DNA from 2 places in the Burkholderia singularis genome. Region 1 is predicted to be linked to the other one. Evidence: riboswitches for the same ligand, from Rfam matches in the RefSeq annotation. Region 1 holds a riboswitch; the other holds the start of a gene.
The links. A riboswitch is a leader RNA that binds a small molecule or an ion and turns the genes downstream of it on or off. The one in region 1 is predicted to bind cobalamin.
Positions count from the first base shown of each region.

Region 2: linked by a shared signal. The riboswitch ahead of AQ611_RS10620 (HoxN/HupN/NixA family nickel/cobalt transporter) and the one ahead of AQ611_RS13980 (TonB-dependent receptor plug domain-containing protein) in region 1 are both predicted to bind cobalamin.

Region 1 covers NZ_CP013448.1:3,161,604-3,168,883, forward strand. Annotated here, with positions in the region: gene cobT (nicotinate-nucleotide--dimethylbenzimidazole phosphoribosyltransferase) at 1-755, opposite strand, end outside; gene AQ611_RS13970 (ABC transporter ATP-binding protein) at 823-1,662, opposite strand; gene AQ611_RS13975 (FecCD family ABC transporter permease) at 1,659-2,660, opposite strand; gene AQ611_RS13980 (TonB-dependent receptor plug domain-containing protein) at 2,730-4,604, opposite strand; cobalamin riboswitch at 4,674-4,940, opposite strand; gene AQ611_RS13985 (coiled-coil domain-containing protein) at 5,148-5,513, shown strand; gene AQ611_RS13990 (cell division protein ZapA) at 5,510-5,824, shown strand; RNA gene ssrS (6S RNA) at 5,920-6,101, shown strand; gene AQ611_RS14000 (EVE domain-containing protein) at 6,177-6,638, shown strand; gene AQ611_RS14005 (SIMPL domain-containing protein) at 6,834-7,280, shown strand, end outside.
Region 2 covers NZ_CP013448.1:2,391,600-2,398,879, reverse strand. Annotated here, with positions in the region: partial or broken gene AQ611_RS10650 (helix-turn-helix domain-containing protein) at 532-726, opposite strand; gene AQ611_RS10645 (cobyrinic acid a,c-diamide synthase CobB) at 857-2,350, opposite strand; gene cobO (cob(I)yrinic acid a,c-diamide adenosyltransferase) at 2,355-2,957, opposite strand; gene AQ611_RS10635 (cobalamin biosynthesis protein) at 3,070-3,609, opposite strand; gene AQ611_RS10625 (hypothetical protein) at 4,074-4,757, shown strand; cobalamin riboswitch at 4,896-5,152, shown strand; gene AQ611_RS10620 (HoxN/HupN/NixA family nickel/cobalt transporter) at 5,231-6,292, shown strand; gene cobW (cobalamin biosynthesis protein CobW) at 6,363-7,280, shown strand, end outside.

The DNA of each region.
Region 1 (7,280 bases):
GCCTCGACGAATGCGCCGGTCATCATCGCGATTTCGAAGCCGCCGAACGTCGCGAGCACGTCGAGCGGCTCACGCGCGTGCGGATGCCGCGCGAGCGCGCGTTCGAGCACCGCGCGCTTGTGCGCGAGCCCGGCGTCGTCGAGCCCCGTGCCGCGGCCGACGCACGCATCGAGCGGCACGTTCAGCATGCGGCTCATCAGGCACGCGGCCGCCGACGTGTTCGCGATCCCCATCTCGCCAAAACCGATCACATTGGTGCCGAGCGCCGCATGATGCGCGACGCGCGCGGCGCCCGCCTCGAGCGCCGCGCAGACCTCGTCGCGCGTCATCGCGCGCTCGCGCGCGAAGTTGCGCGTGCCGCGCGCGATCGCCGCGCGCACGAGCGGCAGCGCGTCGTCCAACGGCGACGCGACGCCTGCGTCGACGATCTCCAGCACACACCCCGCGACGCCCGAAAACGCGTTGATCGCCGCGCCGCCCGCGACGAAATTCGCGACCATCTGCACGGTCACCGCCTGCGGATACGGGCTCACGCCTTCGGCGGCGATGCCGTGATCGGCCGCGAACACGATCATCGCCGGGCGCACGATGCGCGGCGCGACGGTGCGCTGAACGAGGCCGAGTTGCAACGCGAGCGCCTCGAGCCGGCCAAGACTGCCGGGCGGCTTGGTTTTCTGGTCGATGACGCGCGCGAGCGTCGCGCGCAGTTCGGCATCGTCGAGCGGGGCGACATACGGCACGCAATAGGAACTCATCGGTTTACTCTGTCGAGTCTCAAAGGTGGAATGCGGCGCGCAACGCAACGCCGGCCGAGGATCGAAATCAACGCGCGCGGCTCCCGCCGTGGCGCGCATCGGGCCATGCGGGCACCAGCGCCTCGTGGCCGTCGCGCTCGATCAGCACGAGCGGATAGCCGAATGCGCGGCTCGCGAGCGCGGGCGTCAGCACGTCGCGCGCCGGGCCCGCGTGCGCGTGGCCGCAGCCGTCGAGCAGCAGCGCGTGAGTGGCAAAGCGGCGCGCGAGGTTCAGATCGTGGCACGAGAAGATGACCGTGCGCCCGCCGGCGCGCAGCCAATCGGCGAGCGCGGCGAGGCAATCGATCTGATGATGCAAGTCCAGATGCGCGAGCGGCTCGTCGAGCAACAGCAGCGGCGCATCCTGGCACAGCGCGGCGGCCAGCGCGACGCGCTGCCGCTCGCCGCCCGACAGCGACAGCACGTCGCGCGCCGCGAACGCGGCAAGTCCGAGCCGCTCGAGCGCCGCCCATGCCGCCTCGCGATCGTCCGCGCGCTCCCATCCCCATCCAGTCAGATACGGGAAGCGGCCAAGCAGCACGGTATCGAACACGCTGGCGCTGAAGGCGTCGTGCAGCGTCTGCGCCATCCACGCGCGCCGCTGCGCGAGCGCCTGCGGCCGCCATTGCGCAAGCGGCACACCGTCGGCATCGACAATGCCCGACGCGGGCGCCGCGAGCCCCGCGAGCGTCGTCATCAGCGTGGTCTTGCCCGCGCCGTTCGGCCCGGCGATACACCAAAGCTCGCCCGGACGGAACGTATGCGTGAAATCGTCGAGCAGCGTGCGCGCCCCCGCTTTCAGCACGAGGCGTTGCACGCCATAGCGCGCAGCATGCGCCCGCCGTGCGTCGATCCGAGCGCTCGTCATCGCCCCGCCCTGCGCAACAGCATCCACAGGAACAGCGGCACGCCGATCAGCGCGGTCATCACGCCGACCGGCAACTGCGCGGGCGCAATCGCCGTGCGCGCGAGCAGATCGGCGGCCATCACGCCCGCGCCGCCCGCGAGCATCGCTGCGGGCAACAGCATCCGTTGATCGTTGCCGAACGCAAGCCGCAACGCATGCGGCACGACCAAGCCGACAAAGCCGATCGTGCCCGCCGTCGTGACGGCCGCGGCGGCCGCGAGCGAAGCGATCAGATAAACCCGCAGCCGCAGCCGCGCGACCGGCACGCCGAGCGCGGCGGCGGCCGCGTCGCCGCGCAACAGCACGTTCAGTTGCGGCGCGGCCGGCAGCGCGGCAAGCGCGGCCACCGCGAGCGCGGCGAGCGCGAACCCCGGCGACGCCGCGCCGCCCAGATCGCCCGACAGCCAGAACAGGATGCCGCGCAGCCGCTCCTGCGGCGCGATCGACAGCAACAGCGTGATGAGCGCGAACCATCCGGCGGAAATCACGACGCCCGTGAGCAGCAGGCGCGGCGATGCATCGCGCGGCTCGCCGCGCCACAGCTCCCGGCGCGCGAGCCCGAGCACGAACACGATCGACACCAGCGCGCCCGCGAACGACGCCGCATCGACGAGCCACCACGCGCCGCCCGCGATCATCGCGACGAGCGCGAACGCCGCCGCGCCGCCCGACACGCCGAGCACATACGGCTCGGCGAGCGGATTGCGCAACAGCACTTGCAGCAGCGCGCCCGCGAGCGCAAGCAGCGCGCCGCAGCCGAAGCCCGCAAGTGCGCGCGGCAGCCTCAGCGTGCGGACGATGTCGGCCGCGAGCGGTGCCTCGCCCGTGCGATGCGCGAGGGCCGCGAGCGCATCGGCGGGCGTCATCGGCACGCTGCCGAGCGTCAGCGACGCGACGAACACCGCGCCGGCGGCGGCCGCGAGCGCCGCCCAGATCGCCGCCGCGCGTCCCGCGCGCATGCCGGCGCCGCGCACGCCGCCCTTTCCGGCAAACGCTGCCATCAAGCCGCCTCCCGCGTGCCGCCCACGTCAGCGCTGCTGCCAGCCGAGCGTGACATAGGCGCCGCGGCGCGGCGTGTTGTACGCATACGCAAGCTCATAATCCTTATCGAGCAGATTGTCGATGCGCGCGCTCACGTACCACGATTTCGTGATGTCGTAGCGCGCGGACAAATTCACGATTCCATAGCCGCCGAGCCGGCTGCCGTAATCGGTGCGCGGCCCGCTGACCAGCCACTCGCCGCCGACCCGCCAGCCGCCCATCGTGCGATGCGCGGCGAACGACGCGAAGCGCCGCGCGCGCCGGTTCAGATCCTGATGCGCGATTTCGTCGACCGGATTCTGCACCGTCGCCGCAATCCGCAAGTCGGTCTTGCCGATCCGCCCCTGCCACGAGCCTTCGACGCCCTGCACCTTGGCGCGGCCGACGTTCTGCGCGACATAGAAAAACCCGCTCGCGCCCGGCCGGTAGTCGATCAAGTTCGTATAGCGGGTCTGAAACGCGGTGACGCGCACCACGCCGATCGCCTCCGATGCGTACTGCACGGCCGCGTCGACCGAGTGGCTGCGCTCGGGCTGAATCGACAGGTTACCCGAGTTGGGAAAGTACAGATCGTTGAAGCTGGGCGCGCGAAACGCGTCCGAGTAGCTCGCCGTCACCTTCCAGTGCTCGGTGACGTCCAATCCATAACCGAAATAGTAGCTGTTCGCGCCGCCGAAATCGGAATACTGGTCGCGCCGCAGATTCGCCTGGAACTGGCTCGCGCCCAGGCGGCCGGTATAGCCGAGCCAGCCGGAATTCACGTGGCGCGTGGGCGCCGCGTAGCTGTTCGAATCGAACGACTGATCGAGCCGTTCGTAGCCGGCCTGCAACGTGTGGCCGCGCGCGAGCGTGAAATCGTTCTGCCAGGTGTACTGACGGTTGTCGGTGTTGAAGTGATCGGTGTACGCGCCGTTCAACGCCGACTGGTTGCGATCCTTGCCGCTCGACACGTTGACGTGCGTCGTCCACCAGCCGGTGATTTTGCCGTTCGCGAATGCCGAGATCTGCTGAACCCGGCTGTACAGGTCGTTCAGATCGGTGGGCTTGCCGTATGCGTTGTCGTAGCTGTTGCGGCCGGCGGTGTCGAAGTACGTGACGCCCGCATCCCAGCCGCCGCCGAACCGATGCTTGAGCGACGCCGACACGCTCTCGCTCAAGTTGCCGTTCGCGTTCGGATTCGCCTGCGGCTTGCTCGCGGGATCGATCGCCGAGAAACCATCGGTCTTCGCGCGCGCAAGCGACACGCTGAACGTCGTGCTGCCGTCCTGATCGAGCCGCCCCGACACGCCCGCGTTCTGCGTCTGCGTGTGATAGCTGCCGTAGCCCGCGGAGAAATCGAAGCGCGGCGGATGATCGCCGCCGCGCTTCGTGAACACCTGCACGACGCCGCCGATCGCGCCCGACCCATACAGCGACGATACGTTGCCGTTCACGACCTCGACACGCTCGATCTGATCGAGCGGAATCCGGCCGATCTGCGCCTGGCCGAGGCTCGCCGAATCGACTCGCACGCCGTCGATCAGCACGAGCGACTGCGTCGGCTGCGCACCGCGCAGAAAGAGGCTCGCGCTCGCCCCCGGGCCGCCGTTGCGCACGATCTGCGCGCCCGGCGCGAGCGCGAGCAGGCCGGGCAGATCGGTCGCGCCGCTGTCGGCGATGTCCTGCGCATCGAAGCGGGTGGTTTGAGGAATGGTATCGGCAAGCTTCTGCGGACCGCGCTGCGCGGTGACGACGATCGGCTCGAGTTGCGTGCCGGCGTCGCCGGCGGCAGGCGCCGACGGCGCCGCGCCGGTTTGCGCGAACGACGCGCAAGGCAATCCGGACAAGGCGACGAGCGCCGCGCGGACGAATGAGGTTGACATCGAGACAAAAATCCAGTGGCGCTACGGCGCCTGCTTCCCCGCGGGCGCCGCGTCACGAAGACGGCCGCAAGCCGCCTCCCCGCCTCGGCCGGTATCCGGGCTGCGAAATCGCCGCCTCGCCTTCCCGCGCGATGCGCAGTGGCTTGCTGCGCACCGGCGGCCGGTCGGTCACGACCAGCCGCCGGTGCGCGAAGAGGACGGCTTGCATCGAATGCGATGCGCTTCGCTTACCGTTGCGGGGGCAGCGCAGGTTGGCTCGATCCTGGCGGACTTCGCGCCCTGCTTCCCGTTTAACCGCGCGTGAAACGCGCGAGCACCGAGGCGGCGCCAGTTTAGGAGCGCGGCCGGCCGTGCGTCAAGAAACACGGCGGCGCGCGACGCGCGCGCATCGCACATGAGGCGGCACGCGAAAGCATGCGCCGGCGTCGATGCGCCTGCGATAGTTCGCGGCAAGAAGCGCAGGTGTTACGTCTGGAAACGTTACAGATATCGGAATAACGGGTATTCCGCGCTAAAATGCTGGGTCTTTAGAGGACGCAGCAGATGCTCAACGAACTCGAAACCCTATCTCAAAACATTGGCCGTTTGATCGCGCTCAATCAGCGCTATCAAACGGAACGGCTCGCGCTCGAGGAGCAAGTCGCACAATTGCGAACGGAAATGAACACACTGCGCACCGATCTCGCGCAGTTGCGCGACGAGCGCAATGCGCTCGCGGCGGAGCGCGATTCGCTGTCGGCGAAAATCGACGACGCGCAAGTCAAGCTCAACGCGATCCTCGAAAAATTGCCGCGCACGAAAAGCGTGCCGGATACGGAAAACCAGCTTGATCTGCTTGCTGCGCAGGCGAACGACGAAAGCCCGCGTGAAGGCGACGACGGCACGGCGAGCCACGGAGAACATGCATGAGCACGAAGCAGATCGAAGTCTCGATTCTCGGCCAGACGTATCGGCTCGCCTGCTCGCCGGAAACGGAAGCGGCGCTGCTCGAAGCGGTCGCGCGCGTCGATACCGAAATGTCCAACATCCGCGCGAACAGCTCGGTGCGCGGCACCGACCGCATCGCGGTGATGGCCGCGCTGTCGCTCGCATCGGAGCTGCTGCGGCTGCAACAAAGCGTGCGACACGGCGAAGCGTTCCCCGCGGAAGAAATCCGGCGTACAATGCGCCAAATGAATGAACAGCTCGGTGCAGTGCTCACACAGCACGAGTTGCAGTAAGTTAAAGCAGTCCATTCGTTTCACCCGGTTCGAGCCATGCTTGGTCTATCCCGCTCAAGCAGCCGAACCCAAAAGTGATTCGAACCGTTTAGTCAGCTTCCCTGCCTGGTTCGCCAAGGTCATATATTCCTTGAACCAATGCCATGTGCACGGTTGCGGAAATTTGTAGCACGGGCGCGCGCGTCACTCTGTCTGATGTACCCGAAGTGCTGCTAACTGCGACCAATTCTGAACCTCAGGTTCAGGATGCCGGCCTAGCGGCCAAGGCGGGGGCCTATTCCACGGCATCGGGTTCGTCCCGGTGCCGTTTCCTTATCCGCAGCCTTTTCATTGCGTCGATTCGATCCGATCCATGCGCTATTGGCTGATGAAATCCGAACCGGACGAGGCGAGCATCGACGATCTCGCCGCCGCACCCGGACAAACGTTGCCGTGGACCGGCGTGCGCAACTATCAGGCGCGCAACTTCATGCGCGACGCGATGCAGATCGGCGACGGCGTGCTGTTCTACCATTCGAGCTGCCCGGAGCCCGGCATCGCGGGGCTCGCCGAGGTGTGCTCGACGCCTTACCCCGATCCCACGCAGTTCGACCCGCAAAGTCCGTACCACGATCCGAAGGCGGCGCCCGATGCGCCGCGCTGGGTGCTCGTCGACGTGCGCTTCGTGAAGAAGACGCCGCTCATTGCGCTTGGCACATTGCGCGAACATGACGCGCTCGCCGGCATGCGCGTGCTCGCGAAGGGCAACCGGCTGTCGATCACGCCCGTCACGCCAGACGAATGGCGCTTCATCACGAAGCGGCTGATGAAGTAATGCGGCATCTGCCGTCAAACAATGTCAGATACACACGCGGCAGCCGGAACCTCGCGACGCTTTCATCTGCCTAACGGACGCGCAACGGATGCGACGCCCACTATGCTTGTATCCGTTGCTCGATCATTCAGCGCGGCTTACATCCGCGCCCCGCATGCCAACGATGCATGCGTGTTCTCGCTCAAGGAGTCAATAATGACGAAAAAATCCGCTCTGACTGCCGCCGTCGCCCTCGCAGCGGCATTGCCCATCGCCATCGCGCTTGCGCCGTCCGCCGCACGCGCGCAAAGCATCGGCGTAATGCCGCCGCCGTCGGGCGTGCTGTCGCTGTCCGCGCAAGCAAGCGCCGACGTTCCGCAGGACGTCATCGACATCACGCTGTTCTATGAACAGCAAGCGAAAGATCCCGGCAACCTGACCAGCGAACTCAACAAGCGCGCGGATTCGGCGCTCGCGCAGGCGCGCAGCGTCGCGGGCGTGACGGCGCATACGGGCCAGTTCTCGGTCTCACCGAGCTTCGATCGCGATGGCAAGATCTCGGCATGGCGCGGGCGTACCGAGGTCGTGCTCGAATCGCGCGATTTTTCCGCTGCGTCGAAGCTCGCGGGCCAACTAAGTTCGATCATGCAGATCGGCAACGTG
Region 2 (7,280 bases), 770 kb from region 1:
AGTAAATGGCTGCAGTTAGTCATGTGACATTTTGAAGGTCGGAATCTCGGCCGATATTTTCATATGTAATATGGCGTGCCACGATCACCTCCTTTATTTCAGAAAGTGATGGTGTCATCCAATATTATTTGCGACTTATTCGATTCCCGTCGAAATAAAATTCCATGGAAATTTCCGGCGGACATCGCCGTTGTCGCACGCAGATTTGCCTGCGAATCCGCAGGCGGATAAGTCGAAACGAATGTTTCGCGCCAGCAGACGGCTTCGCTGGCCGCGTCACGCACGGGGATCGGACACGTATTCCGGCGGGCGGAGCCCGCGATCGTCACGATCACGGTCGAATTTCAGATCGCGTGTCGGATGAAACGCGGTTGCCTTGCGATGCCGCCAAGCACCGCAGGGCGCGGCCGAGTTCTGTGAGTTTGCGCGGTGCGCGCTTGCATGGCCAAGCCCGTGCGGCGTGAAGCCGCACCGCAGTGATGGGCTCGAATCGCCCGGAATCGCAACATGCGTTGTTTCGTCGTGCCTCATCTACCGAGGCAGCGAAATGCTGCCGCCCGGCAACGTCCTGGCTTCAAGCAAATCGCCGGGCTGACAATTGAGATAACGGCAGATCGCCTCGAGCGTCGCGAAGCGGATGCCCTTGACCTTGCCTTGCTTGAGCAGCGACAGATTCTGCTCAGTGATGCCGACGGCTGTGGCGAAGTCTTTCGAGCGGACCTTGCGCGAGCATCACGTAATAGACCTTCGCCCCAAAGGGGTCGATTTCGGCTCTCGCAGTTCGAATTCGAGGGCGATGAACGAGGCGCTGGACCACGCGCGCCCCGGCAAGCGTTGCAACAGCGGGCAGGCGCCGTCACAGCGGATCGCCGCTGAACAGCGCCGCGGCTGCCTGCGGATTCGACGGCCAATAAGCATGCAGATACGTCGCGACGATCGGGCCGTGCCGATAGACAGGTTCGCCCGGCGCGCCGTCGTCGGGCCGCGTCGCGTTGACGGTGGGCGCGAGCGGCGTGACGAAACGCGAGTAATGGAACGTGTGCCCCGTCAGCGCGCCGAAGCGGGTGGCAAGCGTCTGCATGCCCAGGCCGGCGAAGCGGCGCTGCATCGATGCTGCGCCGGGGATCAGGCCGAGCATCGGCGTGGCCGCCCCGTCGGCGTCGGTGAGCGTTTCGCCCAGATACAGCATTCCGCCGCATTCGGCGACGACCGGCTTGCCCGCCGCGACATGCGCGGCGATTGCGCGCGCCGTCGTTGCGTTCGCCGCGAGCCGCGCCGCGTGCAACTCCGGATAGCCGCCCGGCAGATATAGCGCGTCGCAGCCGTCGGGCAGCGGCTCGTCGGCGAGCGGCGAAAAGAACGCAAGCTGCGCGCCGAGCGTTTGCAGCGCGTCGAGATTGGCCGGATAGATGAACGAAAACGCCGCGTCGCGCGCGATCGCGATCCGCTTGCCGGCGAGACGGCCGCCGGTATGGGCCGCCGCGGCGGGCAGGCCGCCGATCGTCGCGGCGGCGCCGGTTGCCGAACCGGCCGCGTGGCCGGCGGGCGAAAGCGCCGTTGTCGCGGCCGAATGCGCACCGCCGATATCGCCGGCGGGCGCGGGCGCGAACATGCCGCAATTGCCGGCATGCAACACGCCCGCTATGCCGGAAGCGGCATCGCCGCGAACGTCGTGGCTTGCCGCGCCGAACTCGACGACGGGCGGCAGCGCCGCGAGCGCCGTCGCGGCGAGCGCATCGGCCGCGCGTTCGATGCGCGCTTCGAGATCGGCGATATCGTCGGGCTGATGCAGGCCGAGGTGCCGCTCGGGCAGCGCGATCAGCGGATCGCGCGGCAGATGGCCGAGCCAGCGAATCGATTGCGGCAGCGCGTCGCGCAGCAGCGCCGCGTGGCGCTCGGAGCCGACGCGATTGGCGAGCACGCCGTGGAACGGCACGCCGGGCCGGAATTGCGCGAGTCCGAACGCAATCGCGCCGAAGGTCTGCGCGATCGACTGCGCGGAGATCACCGCGGCGACCGGTACGTGAAACGCCCGGGCGAGATCCGCGCTCGACGGCGTGCCGTCGTAAAGGCCCATCACGCCTTCGATCAGAATCACGTCGGCCTCGCGCGCGGCGCGCGCGAGCAGCGCACGGCAATCGCGCTCACCAACCATGCCGAGATCGAGCGAATAAACGGGCGCGCCGCTCGCGCGCGCGAGTAGCATCGGATCGAGAAAATCCGGCCCGGTCTTGAATACGCGCACGCGCCGCCCGAGCCGCCAGTGATGGCGCGCGAGCGCCGCCGTCACCGAGGTCTTGCCCTGGCCGGACGCGCTCGCTGAGATGAACAGCGCGGGGCAGGCGGGCATCGGCTCAGAACTCCACGCCGCGCTGCGCCTTCACCCCTTGCTCGCGGTACGGGTGCTTGACGAGCCGCATTTCGGTGACGAGGTCGGCCGCGTCGATCAGCGCGTCGGGCGCGTGCCGGCCTGTCACGACGACGTGCAGCATCGGCGAGCGGGCCGCGAGCGTCGCGAGCACTTCGTCGAGCGGCAGGTATTCATACTTGAGCACGGTGTTGAGCTCGTCGAGGATCACCATCCGGTAATCGCCGCTTTCGATCATCCGGCGCGCCTCGTCCCAGCCGCGGCGGGCGGTCGCGATGTCGGCGTCGCGGTTTTGCGTATTCCACGTATAGCCGTCGCCCATCGTGACGAAATCGCATTGCGCGTGCGCGCCGAGAAAATCCCGCTCGGACGTATGCAGCGCACCCTTGATGAACTGCACGACGCCGATGCGCATGCCGTGGCCGAGCATGCGCACGGCCATGCCGAACGCGGCGGTGCTCTTGCCCTTGCCGTTGCCGGTATGGACCATCAGCAAGCCCTTCTCGACGGTGGCGGCCGCCTGCTTCTTTTCGTGGCCCGCGCGGCGGCGCTCGGCCATGCGTTGATGCGATTCGGAATCGGTTTTCATCGATTGGCGTCCTGTGATTCGGTTGGGAGGGAGCAGTTTGGTGCGGCAGGGCGTTGCCGGAAGCGCGCTGAAGCCGGCAGCGGCGCGCGGCGAAGCCCGCGTTCAGCGCATCTCATGGCGCGCCGGCGACGCGGGCGATCGCGACCGTCACGCCATCGAGCGCGAGCTTGCGCACAATGAGCGCACCGCCGGGTGCGGCAAGCAGCGCGCAAGGCTCGCACACGCCGTCCACGCCGAAGCGCGCGCGCGCGGCGACGGACGGTTTGCCGAATTCGCCGAACGGCGCGCCATGCGCATCGCGCAGCGCAGCCGTATTCCAGGCGGCCGAGCCGGCCGCGCCCGCCGCGTCGATGGCGAGCGCGCCGGCATGCGGCTCGGCCGACGGTCCGCAAGCGGCATCGGGCGAACGGCTCAGGCCACGCGCGAGTTGCTCGGCGATTGCGTCGCGCGAGAACGCGGCGAGCGGCCAGCCATGCCGTGCGCAGCATTCGACGAGACCGGGCTCGCCCGCCTTCGCATCGAGCGTCGCGACGAGCACGATGTCGACAGCCGGTGCATCGGGCAGGCGCGAGAGCGCCGCGCGAATCGCGGTGTCGATCGTGTCGGCCGTGCGTCCCGCGCGACAGCCGATGCCAAGCGCGACGCGCATCAGCACGCGCACGCGCGGCACCGGTCGGCGCGAGCGTGGCAGTGGTGCAGGGCGAATCGAATCATGCTGAGTAAGGCGGGCGCGGTGCGTTGGCGGGCGGAGGTCAGATGCGCGCATACGATAGCACAGCGGGGTTCGCGCCAGCGGCGAGCCGCCTGCCGGTTCGAATCGAACGGGACGTGGCGCATCGCGCTTGCGCCGCGTGTTTCACCGGCCTTTTTCAACGCGCCATTCAACGTGCGATTCAACGCGCCATTTGGTTCGAAGGGCTTACGGCACCTGTCAAAAAATTTTCATTGGATTTCGGTTTTGGCGCCATGTAGGTTGGCGACAGCGCACCGATTTCAACGGTTCCGCGTTGACGGCGATCCCGGTTTGCTCGAAGCAGACGATCGCGCCGGCATGACGCTTGGCGATGCGCTGCTTTTGACCGCATGCGATAAATAAATATTGACGAGGGCATCGACATGAAGATGAAGAACATCTCGCGTTTGGCTTTTCTCATGCTCGCCGCGGTTCACGGCCCGGCCGCGCAAGCCGGCGAATCCGCATCCGCCGCGCCGCCGACGCCTGGCGAGAAGGCATGGCGCACGCTGTTTTGCGAATCCAACGGCGGGCGCGACGTGACCGACCAAGGCAAGCTTTCCACCGGGGCCGACGTGACGGCCGCGGTGGTGTGCCAGTATCCCGAATCGGGCAATCCGCGAGCCGCGGCGCGGCAGAACGAATATGCGAAAAATGCCGTGGCGGGGCCGATCCCAACGACGCCCGTTTCCGCGACGCTGCACCCGCCGAGCGGAAGCTTTTCGATTGCGGCAGGCAATCCGCTTGCCGTCTCGTGCTCGGCCGATTTGTACATCGCGCCGTGGGCCGGCCTGCCCGCGCGCAGCAACGGCACTTCGACGTTCAATTGCCGCGGCTACAACGTCGGGCAAAGTTCGGTGGGCTGCAATGTCCAGTGGTCGGGGCCGACCACGGTCGCGGTCGGCGCGTCGCCCTATGGCGCGAGCGCCAGCGTGAATTTCACGTGCGCGGCCACCCATGTCGGCGCGATCAGCTCCGTGATGGATTATTCCTACCGCGACCCGATCTATCAGCGCATAACGTACTCGGCTCAGAACGTATTCGGCACGATCAATATCCAGCCGTAGCGAGCGGGCTTTTTTTCGAGCGCGAAACGCGGGCTCGAGCATTACACCGGCATTGGCGGCGGCCCCGATGCGACCGGCCGCCGGCCGCCCGAAAGCCATCCGCCTTTTGTCCGCCTTGACGCGTTCCCGACGCGCGCCTTACACTCGCCGCGTCTTGGTGCTCGCGCGCAAGTTCTTTTGCGCGCAGTTAAACGGGAAACAGGAAGCATGGCCGCCACGGCCCGCCCACCTGTGCTGCCCCCGCAACGGTAAGCGATGGCATCGCGCGAGCGGTGCGGCGCTGACTTCTCCACATGCGCGAGCGCATGTGCGATCGGCCACTGGATGCGTCGCGTCCGGGAAGGTGAAGCAGCGTGTTCGTCAGCCCGGATACCGGCCGAGATGCAGGGGGCGTGCGCCGTGCGGCGGCGCGCGTGCCCGGGAATCCGCGCTGCGGGGAGGCGGCGCGCCGGACCGTTCTCCAAAGGAGCATCATGCTCAAGTCGTTTCTCCGCCTGTTCAACGACAGTCCCGCCGAGCTGCGCAGCAAGATCGTCGGCATTTACGCACTGCTGATCGCCTTCAACATCGGCGCATGGCTCTGGGCACTCGCCGCGTTTCGCGGGCAGCCCGCGCTGCTCGGCACCGCGCTGCTTGCCTATACGTTCGGGCTGCGCCACGCGGTGGACGCCGATCACATCGCCGCGATCGACAACGTCACGCGCAAGCTGATGCACGAGCGGAAAAATCCGCTCGGCGCGGGTTTGTTCTTCTCGCTCGGCCATTCGACGATCGTGATTCTGATGACCGTCGCGGTTGCGGCGACGGCCGCGTCGCTTGCCGCCCACTTCGACGAGATGAAGACGTGGGGCGGCGCGATCGGCACGAGCGTGTCGGCATTCTTCCTGCTGGTGCTCGCGTTCGCGAACCTGCTGATCCTGATCTCCGTGTGCCGGACGTTTCGCGCAGTCCGGCGCGGCGAGACGCTCGTCGAGCAGGATCTCGACCTGCTGCTGAACCGCCGCGGTTTTCTCGCGCGCGTATTCCGGCCGCTGTTCGCGATCGTGTCGAAAAGCTGGCATCTGTATCCGATCGGTTTTCTGTTCGGGCTCGGTTTCGACACCGCGACCGAGATCGCGCTGTTCGGCATCTCGGCGACGCACGCGCAAGGCGGCCTGTCGTTCTGGTCGGTGATGGCGCTGCCGATCCTGTTCACCGCCGGGATGACGCTCGTCGACACGACGGACGGCATCATGATGATGGGCGCGTACCGCTGGGCGTTCGTGCGGCCGATCCGCAAGATCTACTACAACATGACGATCACGTTCGTATCGGTGGTGGTCGCGGTGGTGATCGGCGGGATCGAGGCGTTCGCGCTGATTGCCGACAAGTTCGAGCTGAAGGGCGGCGTGTGGGATTTCGCGGCAATGGCGGCCGAGCATTTCGGCGTCCTCGGCTATTTCGTGATCGGAATCTTCGTCGTGAGTTGGGCCGTATCGGCGCTCGTCTACCGGCTCAAGCGCTACGACGAAATCGACGTGACACTTTCGGCCTGAATGGCGCGCAGCCGGCCTGCGGGCGCGGCGGCACGCCGGACGACATTCGAATACCTCGACGGAAACGACCATGCACATGCGCAAAATTCCCGTGACGATCGTCACGGGCTTCCTCGGCAGCGGCAAGACGACCTTGCTGCGGCATATCCTGCAACACGCGGGCGGCCGCCGGATTGTCGTGATCGTCAACGAGTTCGGCGAACTCGGCATCGACGGCGAGATCCTCAAAGGCTGCGCAATCGGCTGCGACGAAGCGGGCGGCGAAGCCGACGGTCAACTCTACGAACTGGCGAACGGCTGCCTGTGCTGCACGGTGCAGGAGGAGTTCTATCCCGTGATGGAGGCGCTCGTCGAGCGGCGCGCCGATATTGACCACGTGCTGATCGAGACGTCCGGGCTCGCGTTGCCCAAGCCGCTCGTGCAGGCGTTCAACTGGCCGTCGATCAAGAACAGCTTTACGGTCGACGCGGTGTTGACGGTCGTCGACGGCCCGGCGGCGGCGCGCGGCCAGTTCGCGGAAAATCCGGCCGCAGTGGACGCGCAGCGCCGCGCGGACCCGAACCTCGACCACGAATCGCCGCTGCACGAACTGTTCGCTGATCAGCTTTCGGCCGCGGACCTCGTGATCCTCAACAAGACCGATCTGCTTGACGACTCGCAACTCGCGCGCGTCGACGCGGCGATCCGCGACGAGATCCCGCCGCACGTGAAGATCGTTCGCGCGCAGCGCGGCGAGCTCGATCTCGCGACGCTGCTTGGCCTGAACGCGGCGTCCGAGGAGACGATCCATCTGCGGCACGACCACCACGGCTCGGCCGACGACGCCGATCATCACCACGACGAATTCGATTCGGTCGTCGTGCATGCGCAGATCGGCTCGCGCGACGCGGCGCTCGCCGCGCTCGCCGCGCTTGTCGAAGCGCACACGATCTATCGCGTGAAGGGCTTCGCCGCGCTGCCCGATACGCCGATGCGGCTGGTCGTGCAG